One region of the Paenibacillus sp. CFBP13512 genome, then DNA from elsewhere that is predicted to be linked to it. Evidence: a T-box and tRNA genes for the amino acid it is inferred to sense, from the RefSeq annotation. Region 1 holds a T-box; the other holds one or more tRNA genes.
What was found. The T-box of region 1 lies ahead of PaeCFBP13512_RS12925 (valine--tRNA ligase). A T-box ahead of a tRNA ligase gene usually reads a tRNA of that ligase, here a tRNA-Val.

Region 1 (7,607 bases):
CCAGATTTTATTTGCAAAGTTACGTGCTTGTTCTACACGTTCGAGACGGAAACGTAAATCTTGTCCCGGTGTACTGCTTGTTGAAAGCATATACCGCATCGCGTCTGTACCGTACTGTTCAATCACTTCAAGTGGATCAATACCATTACCCAATGACTTGGACATTTTCTGTCCATCAGCTGCACGTACTAGACCATGCATCAATACATCTTTGAATGGAATTTGATCTGTAAATTCAAGTGCTGTAAAGATCATACGTGATACCCAGAAGTAAATGATATCGTATCCAGTTACCAATAAATCTGTCGGATAATAACGTTTCAAATCTTCGGTTTCATCCGGCCATCCCAATGTAGAGAAAGGCCATAAAGCAGAGCTAAACCAAGTATCCAATACATCTTCGTCTTGACGTAATGTTTTACCTGCATGTTCAGGCAAATGGCTTGGGTCTTCTGTAGCTACGATAATCTCGCCTGTTTCATCACAATGCCATGCTGGAATACGATGTCCCCACCATAATTGACGGGAGATACACCAGTCACGTACATTTTCGATCCAGTTCAAATATGTTTTTTCAAAACGATCCGGTACAAAGTTGACCCCTTCACCTTGTTTTTGCGCTTGAATCGCAACATCAGCAAGTGGTTTCATTTTAACGAACCATTGAGTAGACAAATACGGTTCTACAACAGCACCTGTACGCTCACTATGTCCTACTTGGTGTACATGATCTTCAATCTTAATCAATACGCCTGCTGCTTCCAAATCTTTAACGATTTGTTTGCGGCAATCGCTACGATCTAAGCCTTCATATTGAGCTGCATTTTCATTCATGGTGCCTGTCTCATCCATTACTACGATCTGAGGCAAATCATGACGATGTCCCATTTCGAAGTCATTCGGATCATGGGCAGGTGTAATTTTTACAGCACCACTACCAAATTCACGGTCAACATAATCATCAGCAATAATCGGAATTTCACGTCCGGTAATTGGCAAGACTATCATTTTGCCAATCATATCTTTGTAACGTTCGTCTTTGGGATGAACTGCTACAGCTGTATCACCAAGCATTGTCTCTGGACGAGTCGTTGCTACAACAATATGTCCACTACCATCTTGAAGTGGATATTGTAAATGATAAAGGTGTCCGTTCACTTCTTTGTATTCTACTTCGATATCGGATAGAGCTGTACGTGCTTCAGGGTCCCAGTTAATAATGTATTTTCCACGATAAATGAGACCTTTATTGTACAACTTTACAAATACTTCACGAACGGCTTTGGACAAACCTTCATCCAATGTAAAACGTTCACGTGAATAATCGAGAGAAAAGCCCATTTTCGCCCATTGCTCATGAATGTTAGCTGCGTATTTATCTTTCCATTCCCATACTTTTTCTACAAATTTCTCACGACCTAAATCATGACGAGTGATACCTTCTGCACGTAGATTCTGCTCCACTTTGGTCTGTGTCGCTATCCCTGCATGGTCTGCTCCAGGAAGCCAGAGTGCATCGAAGCCCTGCATACGTTTGGTACGTGTCATAATATCTTGTAATGTAAAATCCAGAGCATGTCCAATATGAAGCATACCTGTTACGTTAGGAGGTGGAATAACAATGGTGTACGGCTTAGCATCAGGACGTTGCCCTGCTTTGAAAAAGTCATTTTCCATCCAATAATCATACCATTTACGTTCTGCCGATTTAGGATCATACGTGGTCGGCATTGAAGTTGTTGCTTGATTCTCATTCGTATCTGCCATAGTAAATACCCCCATATTTGTAGTCATTTTGCTAAAATTCTCAATAAAAAAAGCCCTTCGTCTCAAAGGACGAAAGGACTTAGCTCTCGCGGTACCACCTTTGTTTCGCCCATGTATAAAAAAGCCCATGAACGACACTCCGAGGCAGATAACGGCTGCTACCGGTCTATTCTATATATAGTGTTAGAATAATCCTCCACTTTATATTCAAATAAACAACTCCCAGGCGACTTCGATATACCGTATCCTATAGAACCTTTCAGCGCAGCAGTTCTACTCTCTTGAGGACGATATTGTCTACTATTCCCGTTCAAGGTTATTGAGATCATGAATAAATCAATATTTACTCCAAATCATACCTGTTGCTACTGTCAAAGTCAATAAAAAACCTGTCATAGAGCTGACTTAAGGACGAGGTATACCTAATTGATCGACTAATTCGGTCATATCTTCAGGTAATGGATCATTTACAGTCATCGTTTGCTCTGTAAATGGGTGTTCAAAGGTCAACTGTTCTCCATGAAGCGCCTGTCGGTAAAATTCCTGACTGCCTCCATAAAGGACATCACCTATCAACGTATGTCCAGCATCACTCATATGCACACGAATCTGATGGGTTCGTCCTGTTTCTAAGGTTAAACGAACAAGACTAGCTCGAGCTGAACCATATATTTTCTCAACATGAGTGATCGCTTCTTGCCCTGTAGGAGAAACACGGCGGCGCTGTTTGTGATGGCGATCTTTACCGATTGGTTGATCAATCACCGTTAATCCATCACTTACTTTGCCTTGCACAATCGCGATATATTTACGATCAATCGTTTTAGATCGCATCTGCTCATCTAACTTCGATAAAGCAAATTCATTTTTAGCATATAATACAGGTCCTGTTGTATCTTCATCTAAACGATGGACATGACGAACAGCACACTTCTGATCCGTTTGTTGATAATGATCTGCGACGGCATGTGCTAAAGTAATCGTTGGGTCAGAAGCTTCAGACGGATGAACATTCATGCCAGCTGGCTTATGCATCACCAGAACATAATCATCTTCATACAGTACTTTGACACGATCATGCGGCCGAGGATCAAATCCATAATCCATCGGTTGAAATAGGCGAAGCCGGATATGGGCTCCGTCTATTTTCACTTCACCTTTGGAATGAAGTCTGCCGATTAATTTAACTGGAACCGACACTTCTTCTAACCACTGCATAACTGCTTTATGTCTGGCATTGCCTTCTGCTTGTAGAAGATCATTATGCGGTGTGATTTCTAACCATTCTCCATCTCTTATCGAACATTCAGCAAGAATAGAAGGTGACTTGTGATCAGATACAGCATTAGATGCATTGATCATGATTGCAAAGACTTCATCACTTCATAATGAGCTGCTATCGTCTGTTCAATATCTTCGTCACTGTGAACACCCGATACAAACATACCTTCAAATGGAGATGGAGCTACACTGATTCCACGATCTAACATGGCTCCAAAGTAACGCTTGAACATATCCATATCACTTGCTTTGGCAGACTCATAATCAGTAACCGGTCCTGCTGTAAAGAATGGACAAACCATCGAACCTACACGATTAACAGTCAACGGAATACCAAACTCAGCCGCATTCTTTTCAAAACCTGCTTGCAAACGAGCAGAGATATTTTCTAAACGCTCATAGACTGCTGGTGTTAACAGACTCAATGTTGTATACCCTGCTGCCATCGCTAATGGATTACCGCTTAATGTTCCTGCTTGATAAATAGGTCCTGTTGGGGCAACTTGCTCCATAATCTCACGTTTACCACCGTACGCACCTACAGGTAAGCCACCACCAATGACTTTACCTAGACATGTTAAGTCTGGGGTTACACCATAACGTCCTTGTGCACAATTCAGATCGACACGGAAACCAGTCATCACTTCATCGAAAATAAGCAGACTGCCATATTGAGTTGTAATATCACGTAATCCTTGTAAAAATCCAGGTTGTGGTGGAACAACACCCATATTACCAGCAACAGGTTCTACAATAATACAAGCAATCTCTTCACCAAAGCGTTCAAAAGCCAAACGCAACGATTCAAGGTCATTATAAGGAACGGTAATTGTATTGGTAGCTACTGATTCAGGGACACCCGGACTATCTGGCAAACCTAATGTCGCTACACCAGAACCTGCTTTGATCAATAGACTATCAGAATGACCATGATATGAACCTTCAAATTTCAAAATCTTGTTACGCTTGGTATAGCCACGAGCGAGACGAATCACACTCATCGTCGCTTCTGTTCCCGAGTTAACCATACGAACAATATCCATAGAAGGAACACGTTCTACAACAAGCTTCGCCATTTTCGTTTCTAATTCAGTCGGTGCACCAAAGCTTGTTCCTTTGATCGCTGTTTCTTGTAGAGCACGTACCACATCAGGATGCGCATGCCCCATAATGAGGGGTCCCCAAGAACCGATATAATCAATAAAGACATTACCATCAATATCATATAGGCGTGAACCTTCACCACGTTCTGCATAAATTGGAGTCAATCCTACTGTTTTGAATGCACGAACAGGACTATTTACGCCTCCCGGAATATATTGTTTTGCTTCTTCAAAAGCTTCTCGTGAACGTTCATCACGACGAACAGAATGAGTAGATTCCATGAGCAAATACCTCCATCAATTTATTTATTTTTAGCTGAATTATTGTTCTTCACGTAACCAGCGCACAACGTCTTTGGAGAAATAAGTAATAATCATATCTGCTCCTGCACGTTTGAAGCCAAGCATCATTTCAGTTACGATCCCGCGTTCATTAATCCATCCGTTTTGTGCAGCGGCTTTGACCATTGCATATTCACCACTTACATTATAAGCAACCAAAGGAAGATCAAAGTTCTCACGCACTGCACGCAATACGTCCATATAAGCAAGAGATGGTTTGACCATCAACATATCTGCGCCTTCAGCAACATCACTTTCTGCTTCACGCAGTGCTTCACGCACATTAGCAGGGTCCATTTGATATGATTTGCGATCACCAAATTGTGGTGCCGATTGAGCAGCTTCACGGAATGGACCGTAGAATGCTGACGCATATTTAACTGCATACGACATGATCGGAATATCTTTATATCCTGCTGCATCTAAGCCTTCACGAATCGCATACACAAATCCATCCATCATATTGGAAGGAGCAATAATATCTGCGCCTGCTTCCGCTTGGGATACTGCTGTTTTTACTAACAATGCTAATGATTCATCGTTATCCACTTCTGCTTCAATATGACCATCACATTCATGTGCATGCACAACACCGCAATGTCCATGATCTGTAAATTCACATAAACACGTGTCTGCAATCACTAATAGGTTCGGGTAATTTGCTTTGATCCAACGAGTCGCTTGTTGTACCAGACCATCTTGAGCATAAGCACCTGTACCTACACTATCTTTTACTTCAGGGACTGCAAATATTAATACTGCTGGAATACCCAAATCCACTATTTCTTGAATTTCAGCTTGCATCGTATCTAATGAAAAATTATATACGCCAGGCATGGACGAAATTTCTTCTTTTACATTCGTACCATACGTAACAAAAACAGGTTGAATAAAATCACTTTTATGCAATATGGTTTCTCTTACCATGCTACGAATAGCAGGCGTTTTGCGAAGACGACGGTGACGTGAAAAAGGTTGGCTCATAATAACGATATTCCTCCTTGAATGTATATATCTTATTTGTACTTATCATTCTTGCTAGACTAGATAAATAAAACCGACCAGCACTTGCAAGGTCGGCATATCTGATGTCGATCATCAATTTACATATTACACATCTATTAATACATCAGCATTCCAACGACAAAGAACATCTAACAATCCTTCAATCGTTGCTTCTTCAGCTAATAATCCTACTTTGAGACCTGCTTGTTCAGCAGTCAAAGCGGTCTGTGGACCAATACAAGCAATCATCGAGTGCTCTAGTGCTTGTACAGGATCTTCAATGCCCATACTTTTCAAAGCAGCCAGTAAATTAGTGACTGTTGAAGAACTGGTAAATGTCACTGCATGAATGGCTTCTTCTTCCAGCAACTTACGCAATTCGATATCGTCTTCTCCAACCATAACGGTCTCATACGTATCAATCTCTGTTACTTCCATATTCATTGTACGCAGTGTATCGGGTAACCATGAGCGTGCTAGGTCGCCACGTGGTAATAGAATATGCTGTCCAGCTTGTAATTGACCTTCTAAGCTGTCCAGCAAGCCTTCTGCTTGGAACTTCTCTGGTAAAGGCATAGCTGTAATCCCATGCAATCGTAAAGCCTCTAATGTAGCAGGACCGACAGCTACAATCTTCGCACGATATAATGCACGAATATCTTGAGCATGTTGTCTCAAATGTTCAAAGAAGTACTCTACTCCATTAACACTTGTGAAGAATACCCAATCATATTTTTGCAAATTCGATAAGGCTGTACCGATATTTCGTATACTTTCTTCAGCAACAGGTAACCTTGTCTCGATCACTGGATACTCGTAAGGTTCTCCACCCAGTTCATCGATTCGGTTCACCAGTTCACTCGCTTGACTACGTGCACGAGTCACTAGAATTCGCTTCCCGAATAGAGGCAACTCTTCGACCCATTTTAAATGTTCACGCTGGTTCACCACTTCCCCTACCACAATCACAGCAGGGGGCTTGAATCGTGCAGCTTCAACTTTAGCTGCTATATCTTCAAGTGTACCTACCAACGTCTCCTGCTCCGCCCGTGTTCCCCAGCGGATCAAAGCGACAGGTGTAGAATTCGGTCGTCCGTGCTTCATCAATTGCTCGCTAATATAGCCGATCTTGGCAACGCCCATCATAAAGACAAGTGTACCTGTAGCGTTAGTCACCTTATCCCAGTGAATACTTTGATCTAATTTATCTGGACTTTCATGCCCTGTAATAATCGATAAAGAAGAAGCAAAGTCACGATGAGTTACAGGAATACCAGCATAAGCAGGCACAGCAATCGAAGAACTGATACCCGGTACAATTTCGTAGGGAATCTGATGTTGACGCAGTAATTCAGCTTCTTCTGCTACTCTACCAAAGATCGTCGGATCTCCACCTTTAAGGCGCACGACCACTTTGCCCTGTAGAGCTAAATCAACCAATAACTGATTAATCTCTTCTTGCTTCATTGTATGACGATCAGGCAATTTGCCGACATAAATTTTCTCGGCTCCTGGCTTGGCTTGCTTGAGCAACCGTGGACTTGCTAGACGATCATATACAACGGCATCTGCAAGACCTATGCATTCCCAGCCCCGAAGCGTTATTAACTTCAATGCTCCTGGACCTGCCCCTACCAAATACACTTTACCGGTCATACACTCATCCCCTTACTTCTGCCAGTATCCGATCTGCTCCCTGACTTTTCAGTTGTGCTGCTACAGCAATACCCAGTGCTACAGGGTCTGTACCCTGCATCGTTTCTTTCAACATAATACTACCATCCGGTGTAGCAACCATTCCTGTTAATTGTATAATATTTTGCTCTTCAGTCCCATCCGAACTTTGTAGACGTACAGCATAAGCACCAATAGGAACCTGACAGCCCCCATTTAATTCAGACAAAAAAGTACGTTCAGCTGTTACAGTTACCGCAGTGAGATCATCATTATACAAAGACAGCAATTGCAACATTTCAATATCATCTGCACGACATTCGATTCCGAGTGCCCCTTGTCCTACAGCTGGCAGACAGATTTCTGTCGGTAAAAAGGAAGTGATTCGATCAGACCAGCCCATACGTTCTAAGCCTGCCGCAGCTAACATAATAG
Region 2 (7,607 bases), on a different contig from region 1:
ACTCTTGTATGCTTTGCAAAACATGTATACATCATCTTGATGATTATTTAAGAACTTTGTCTTCACCAAACCATGTAGTTGAAATTTTGCTAGCTGTACCATCGCTATTTAATTCATCTAATGCTTTTTGCAGACTATTAAGCAATTCTTCATTACCTTGCTTCACACCAATACCATATTCTTCAGGCGATAATGATTCATCCAATAATTTAAACGTATTCGGTTCTTTGGACATATAGTAACGAGCAACCACTTCATCAATAACGACAGCATCCAAGCGACCATTTTTCAAATCACTTAACGCCAGTACGTTATCCGGGAACTCACTTACTTCTTTCAGCTGTGCTTTGATCGGATTAGCTGCTAAAGCATCTGAAGCAGAAGATAGCGACTGTAGACCGACCGTTTTACCAGCTAGATCATTGAATGTAGTGATTGGCGAGTTAGCAAGCACAGCAACTACTTGACTATTCGCTAGATAAGGTTTGGTGAATAGTACTTTTTGCTTGCGTTCATCTGTGATTGTATATCCGTTCCAGATCAGATCAATTCGACCACTATTTAATTCAGATTCTTTGGCAGACCAATCAATCGGTTGAAATTCGACTTGCTTACCCATTTTAGCTGCGGCAGCTTTGGCATAATCAATATCAAATCCAACAATATTATTTTGTTCATCACGGAATCCCATCGGTGCAAATTTATCATCAATTCCGATGACTAGCTTGTTATCATCTTTGTTAGCTCCACTAGAACATCCTGCTAATACCAATAAAACCACACTAAATATCAATAATAATCCTGCTATTTTTCTCTGTTTCATATGATCGCTCCCCTTACAATTTACCGAACGCTTTAGTTCGTTACCACGTTATCAGAACCACTATAATAACATAGCATGGAATTGAAGTCGAGCGCTAGAGTAGAGAACAAAAAGATATTTGGTGATTTTACGATTTATAGTATGTATTCAAAAGTTAGTAGAAGGTCTAAAGATTAAAATGGCATATAAAAAGCACCCATTTCAGGGTGCTCATCACATCAATATTATACAGCTTCCAATGCGTTCATAAAACGTTGGATATAATAAGTAGGAATATTTTGTTCCATCCAGTCTGTAATATCTTGATACACCAAGCTATATTTTGTATTTAAATATTGAGGATGTGGTAACACTTCAACTTCCTCAAAATAATTTTTAACTTTGCGACGCAAATTACGCAGAACTTGCTGTTTGGATTCTACATCTTCGCGATCTTCGATTAACAAATGATCTTCTAATTGATTACCATCATTCATCATAATTTCGCGACTATACATATAACGTTCGCCTACACTTAACTCGCTTTCATAAAAGTTAGCATATACTTTATTGTCTACAATAATACGTCTACTATAGATACGTTTCAATTCGCCCATGACACGATCGAATTTTCTATATTTTTCGACTCCGATGGTATCAATCAATTCACAGATTGTTTTTACCGCTTGTTGGTGATTTTCTTCTTTACTATCAAATAACTCAAAGATATCTACTTTTTTATAACGAAAACGGATATACGATTTGGATAACTTACCATACATATAAAAAACAATACTAACATCAAGAATCTGGTCATTGTACTGCACATCCATATTGACATATCGGTGCTGTTGACGCATAAGATTCTACCCCTTTTCTTGTTGAATTGATTGGGCTAGTAAATCGTTTATTCGACAAGGTGGATACCTTTAAAATAAATGTACTAAGCTACCATCGTATCCAAATAAATGTAATCTATACAAAGATTTAACCTTTAAATTACAATTCAAATCAAATGAAGCACAGTTATTAACAAATATATTTACAACAAGCCAAAATTTAAAACCTTTTTTTCTTCGATTATGTGGATATTATCTGTTATTTTGTTGGAGTATCTAGGGATATCAAGGTTTTTTTCATCTTTTTCTAGATAAGACATTGTCGTATTTGAAAAGATCATTCTTATCATGTAAACACCTAATGTAAAAGAGTGTCATGATCTATTGTCTGCTTGTGATCAAATCCATCTGGTATGAGATGAAGAAATAAGGTATGTAATTTACTACTATACACAAGTGAATCATTGTGTAATATATCTGTACACATGAAAAAACAGGCGAACAGTGAAGTTCAGCCTGTCTTTATATAGGGTACGATTTTATAGTTATAATTAAGTCGTATAATATGAAGTTTAGTTAGTAGTGGATGTATATCTGCTTACCAATTCACTAATTTTACCTCTAACGGCTAAGTCGGAATTCTGACGGTTTTTCAAAATAGCATGTACTTGATCGACAAAACTATTTTCTGTATCTTTTGTTTCCATTAAAGGTGTTGTTGCCATAGATTCTAAGTTCATCATTATTCCTCCACATCAATTAATACGTTCTCGAATGATACGCTTATTTAATATGACCCCGATTACAGACGTTTAAAACACATTTTGATTAAATTATTGGAAATACTTAGCAACTCTTTCGATACATAAATTGATTGTAATCGTTATCAATTTTGTTCAATCGCTTGTTTAACGAATATTTTGGTAACAAAAAAAGTCCCAAAATAATATTGGGACTTTCTGTTGAATACATTAACCTTCTGCTATATCTGCTCGTAATGCACTAGCCACTTCGATCATTTTCGGGATCACAGCTTCATTCGTGCCTGAGACGTACAGATCGCCTTCATAATGACGGAAAGGAATCAAAGCTGTACCAATATCCCACAAAAAGAAGTCTCCGTCTATCGACATCGTCGCTTCTCCTTTGACTGTGAACACAGGAGTATACGTAAAATCCGGTTGTAGTGCAAAATAAGTCTTGCACTCTTCCAAAGTAATCGGATCTATTTCACCTTCGGGTTGTTGCATCTCTCTTGTAATACGGTAACGCTGAATCATATGATGTCGCTCCTTTTATTAAAAACTACTTTTAATGCATGATCACTATTTTCAATCATTACGATTTTTAGTTATTTATTTAGTAATTAATTAATAAGGTTTTAAAATAACAAAAAAAGCCTTAAATATCAAGATTTTTGCTAACAATTATTTTAAAATATGTCTATTGTAATATATAGAAATGATATTGTTCTAGAAAATAAGTAAAATGTTATCACGTAAATAGCTTAAATATTCTTTGTTGACTTGATGTGCACTTCAAGTAGTAGAATGAGGACATCCTAAGCGCGGGATTCATTAACTTTCACCCTTTCTAGAAAGTAGGGAATCAAAATATGAGTACAGAAATAGTTTATTGTATAGGTGAATTAGGCGAGAAAACAGGGCTTAAAACCGAGACTATTCGATTTTACGAGAAGTTAGAATTGATGCCTGTACCTAATAAAAAAATGAATGGACATCGCATATACAAACAAAGAGATTTAGATCGTCTTCTATTTATTGTGAAATTAAAAAAAACAAGTATGACTCTTCAAGACATCAAACAATATCTCAGTTATTCTGATGCCGGACAATATGAAGAATGTTATAACATTCTTCAATATCAACAAAAAGAAGTAGAAAATGAATTAAAAAGCATACAATCTACCTATGATTTATTAAGTTATAAAATAGGTAATTTCAAAACATTAATTGAAACTACTCGAGGAGTGAAATTGAATGAACACCAAAATATTAGGACAGAGTAATATTGAAATATCTTTATTAGGACTAGGTTGTATGGGAATGTCAGAATATTATAGTGGACGAGATGATGCAGAATCGATTCGTACTTTACATCGAGCTATTGAATTAGGTATTAATTTTTTAGATACAGCAGATACCTATGGAGTCGGAGCTAATGAAGAACTGATTGGACAAGCATTCAAGGGAAGACGTTCTGAAATTGTATTAGCCACTAAGTTCGGCTCAATGCGCGGAGAACATGGCTCATTTTTAGGGGTTAACGGACATCCAGACTATGTAAAATCTTCTTGTGAATCGAGCCTTAGACGTCTAGGAACAGATCATATTGACCTTTATTACCAACATCGTGTTGACCCTAACATTCCAATAGAAGAAACTGTTGGAGCTATGGCAAAGTTAGTAGAAGAAGGTAAAGTACGTTGTTTGGGTCTATCTGAAGCTTCTGCCAATCAAATTAAACGTGCTCATAACGTTCATCCTATTACTGCTTTACAGACTGAGTATTCACTATGGAGTCGTGAAGCCGAAGATGATTTATTTCCACTATGTAAAGAATTAGGAATCGAGTTTGTTGCTTACAGCCCTTTAGGACGTGGTTTTCTTACTGGTCAGATTAAACGTTATGAAGATCTAGCAGAGGATGATGCTCGTCGCAACCTTCCCCGTTTCATTGGAGATAATTTTCAACGAAATGTTGATCTAGTAAAACATATTGAAGCACTCGCTCAACAAAAAAATGTATCTACTTCACAACTAGCATTAGCTTGGATGATCGCACAAGGTGTTACGCCTATACCTGGTACAAAAAGAGTAAAATATTTAGAAGAAAATGTTGGTTCTGTTCATATCGAATTAAGCAAAAATGAACTTGAAAGTATTAATGAAATTTCACCTAAAGGTATAGCATCTGGTGGTCGTAACGTAGAAAGCCAAATTCCAGATTGGTCTGCTGAATAAAAAACAAAAAAAGCCCTTGATAGACAAGGACTTTCGGTTATGACCTGTAGTGGGATCGAACCACTGACCCCTACCCTGTCAAGATAGTGCTCTCCCGCTGAGCTAACAGGTCAAAATAAGTATGACAACTTCCATATAATATCAAGAATTTATAACGTTGTCAATCACTTGCTTGGGTTCGTGTATGCGCTCGATATGTAATCTTCTAATACTGTGTCCAATACGATTCTGGAAGAGGAAGTACGGTCTTTTCTTTGCGCTCCCAACCCTGAATCATGACGACACTATTCACTTCAAGTTTGTTATCCCAGTATATGTATTGTTTATGTTCGAGTGATAATAAAATCTGACTCAACTCTTGAGTCGTCTTGCCTGTTTTGAAAGATAATTCTCTCCATTCTGGCATACGACGGTACAACGAAAAAAAGTTATACAAAATACGCAACAACTTACGTTCATTATCTTCTAACATGATGTATCTCTCCTTCTGATCACAAATCCAATAGGCATGTAATTATATACGAACTTTTGTTCTTATTTTAAATGAAGTACTGCCTTTTGGCAAGTTTAGTTAACAAAAAGACTCTACCTCATGAGGTAGAGTCTTCCTATTAGCTAGATCACATCAAGTGAATACATTGATTATTATTGTTTAGCAGCAACAACTTCTTTTACGTTCACAGTAGTCGACAATTTTTTATCGCCGTATTCTACTTTAATTGTTGTTGTCCCTTTAGCAAGTGCTGTAATTTTACCTTCAGTAACTGTAGCGATATTGGCTTTGGTACTTGTCCATGATGCTTCTTTCGTTACATCCACTTTCAGACCTGTATCATATTCAGCTACGACCTGAACCGATTTAGCATCGCCAACAGTCAATTTCAAAGCTTTCTCAGAAAACGTTAATTTTTTCAACTTCGCTGTTACATTGACTTTAACTGTCGATGTTAAGCCCTGGTATGATCCTGTTAACGTTGCTGTTCCTAGATTTACTGCTTTGATGCTTGATCCTTTAACTGTCGCTACAGAAGGATTAGAAGACACCCAATTCATTTTGGTAGATAGGTTTACAGATTTACCTGTTGCCGCATATGTTCCTACCGCTTTAATAGATTTGCTCTTTTTGATATTCAATTCAACCACTTCTGGCGTAACTGTGATTGATTTAATTTTTGGTTCCATCGTTACTGAAACTTTAACGATTTTGTTAAGGTAAGTTCCTTTAAGCGTAGCTTTACCATTTAGCAATGCTTTTGCTGTAGAACCTGTTAACAATAAGCTTTCAGAAGAAGAAGTCCAGTCGATATCTTTACTTACATCAATCGTAGAACCTTCTACTGTCATTGCTTCTACTTTAGGCAAGCTTGAAGATTCACCAACAACAATACTTAAAGTCGTTACATCTGGTGTTAATACAAGCAATTTCGTCTGAACGGATACCGGTACAGTTACTTTAAGGTCACCAATCGTACCCACTAGATTGACCTTACCTTCGCTTTCAGCTTCTACTTTAGTACTTGTAACTGAAGCAATACTTCCGTCACCTGCACTCCATTCTACAAGCTTAGATAAGTCTACTGTTGTTCCATCTACTGCTGTACCTGTTACTTTAGGAAGTGTAGCACTATCTCCTGTAACCAAGTCGATTGAATCTACACTAGCTTCTACTTTTTTCATAGTTTTGTAGACTGTAACTTTGAAGCTCTTTGTATAATCTTCATACTCTGCTTTGATCGTAGAAGTACCTTCTACCCATGGAATAAGCAAACCTTTATCTGCTGTTACGTTGATTGCATTAGATGAAGTCCATTTCACATCACTCGTTACATCTGTATTTACGCGAGTGGCGTCAGCTACTTCTGCTTTGATTTGTTTAGGCGTATCACCGATAAACATCACTTGATCTTCTTCAGGTGTTAGCAACAATCCTTGGAAAGAAGAACGTACATAGATCGTTTGTGTATCTGCCAATCCTGCATATCTAGCAGTTACTGTTGTTGTTCCTTGTTTGATTCCTTTTACCGTACCCAGAGATACAGTGGCTACTGCTGCACTGTATGTAGACCATGTTACTGAAGAAGTGACATTTTCTGAACTACCATCTGTTTTGGTAGCTGTTGCTGTAAATGTGTAAGGCTGTCCGATCGTTACATTTGCTGCTGCATCTGGTGAAATTTTTAATGCTGTATAGGGTGAGTTCACTGTTACTTTTTTAGTAGCAGATAGATCGCCATACTTAGCAGTGATTGTCGTTGTTCCTGTGCCAACCGGCGTAATACTTCCTGCTTTAACTGTTGCTACTGTAGATGCTGAAGAAGTCCATTTCGCTTCGTCAGATACATCTTCCGTATTGCCTGCTCCGTCTACTGTGGATACTGTCAAGTCAGTAGCATCATCATCTAAAGATAAAGTTAATGCATTATCGTCGGCGAATTTGAGTGATACGGCAGTCGTATTTGCTGCGAAAACTCCGGCTGGAAATAGTGTGCTTGCCACGATTACAATTGCAAGCATCCATTTTGCCATTTTTGCAGTATGTGTCATTAATTTCTCCCCTTGTGTACAATATTTGTGTTCAGCTCTGTCCATTCCTGTATTAATATCGGTTGGAATACTATATTTTTGAAGATAAATGATCCAAAATAAGGCTATAGTCCTGTAAATTCTCTTCTTTTTCTGGAAAATCAAGGGGTATTTTCATCACTATGTAGTTCAGCATCCACGTAGAGAACGTACAATAAATCGATAATCGGATTTACGCAAAATACGTCCATTTCCCAAAACAACTTGTTGATGATCGTGTCTGACGATCTGCGCTTGAAGTTCAACCAGTCGATCCCCTTGCCAGATCATAACTTGGGAGCCGAAAAGAATAGCATTATCGAATTGCACAGGTAATTTCATAATATACCCGATATGATTCAGTTCTGCTGCGGAAGACTCTAGCTCTTGTGGTAACTGTTCTAGTTCTTTAATGTACAA

Region 2: it has a tRNA-Val gene. The T-box ahead of PaeCFBP13512_RS12925 (valine--tRNA ligase) is inferred to sense a tRNA for this amino acid. The anticodon was not compared.

The regions. Positions count from the first base shown of each region.
Region 1 is NZ_QGAD01000008.1:19,799-27,405, forward strand. Features, by position in the region: gene PaeCFBP13512_RS12925 (valine--tRNA ligase) at 1-1,767, opposite strand, end outside; T-box leader at 1,830-2,090, opposite strand; gene PaeCFBP13512_RS12930 (RluA family pseudouridine synthase) at 2,173-3,129, opposite strand; gene hemL (glutamate-1-semialdehyde 2,1-aminomutase) at 3,126-4,433, opposite strand; gene hemB (porphobilinogen synthase) at 4,473-5,477, opposite strand; gene cobA (uroporphyrinogen-III C-methyltransferase) at 5,604-7,154, opposite strand; gene hemC (hydroxymethylbilane synthase) at 7,159-7,607, opposite strand, start outside.
Region 2 is NZ_QGAD01000001.1:338,465-346,071, forward strand. Features, by position in the region: gene PaeCFBP13512_RS01550 (amino acid ABC transporter substrate-binding protein) at 44-823, opposite strand; gene PaeCFBP13512_RS01555 (hypothetical protein) at 1,048-1,662, opposite strand; gene PaeCFBP13512_RS23145 (hypothetical protein) at 2,214-2,381, opposite strand; gene PaeCFBP13512_RS01560 (hypothetical protein) at 2,613-2,921, opposite strand; gene PaeCFBP13512_RS01565 (MerR family transcriptional regulator) at 3,257-3,670, shown strand; gene PaeCFBP13512_RS01570 (aldo/keto reductase) at 3,642-4,625, shown strand; tRNA gene PaeCFBP13512_RS01575 (tRNA-Val) at 4,666-4,737, opposite strand; gene PaeCFBP13512_RS01580 (hypothetical protein) at 4,831-5,097, opposite strand; gene PaeCFBP13512_RS01585 (Ig-like domain-containing protein) at 5,271-7,169, opposite strand; gene PaeCFBP13512_RS01590 (hypothetical protein) at 7,338-7,607, opposite strand, start outside.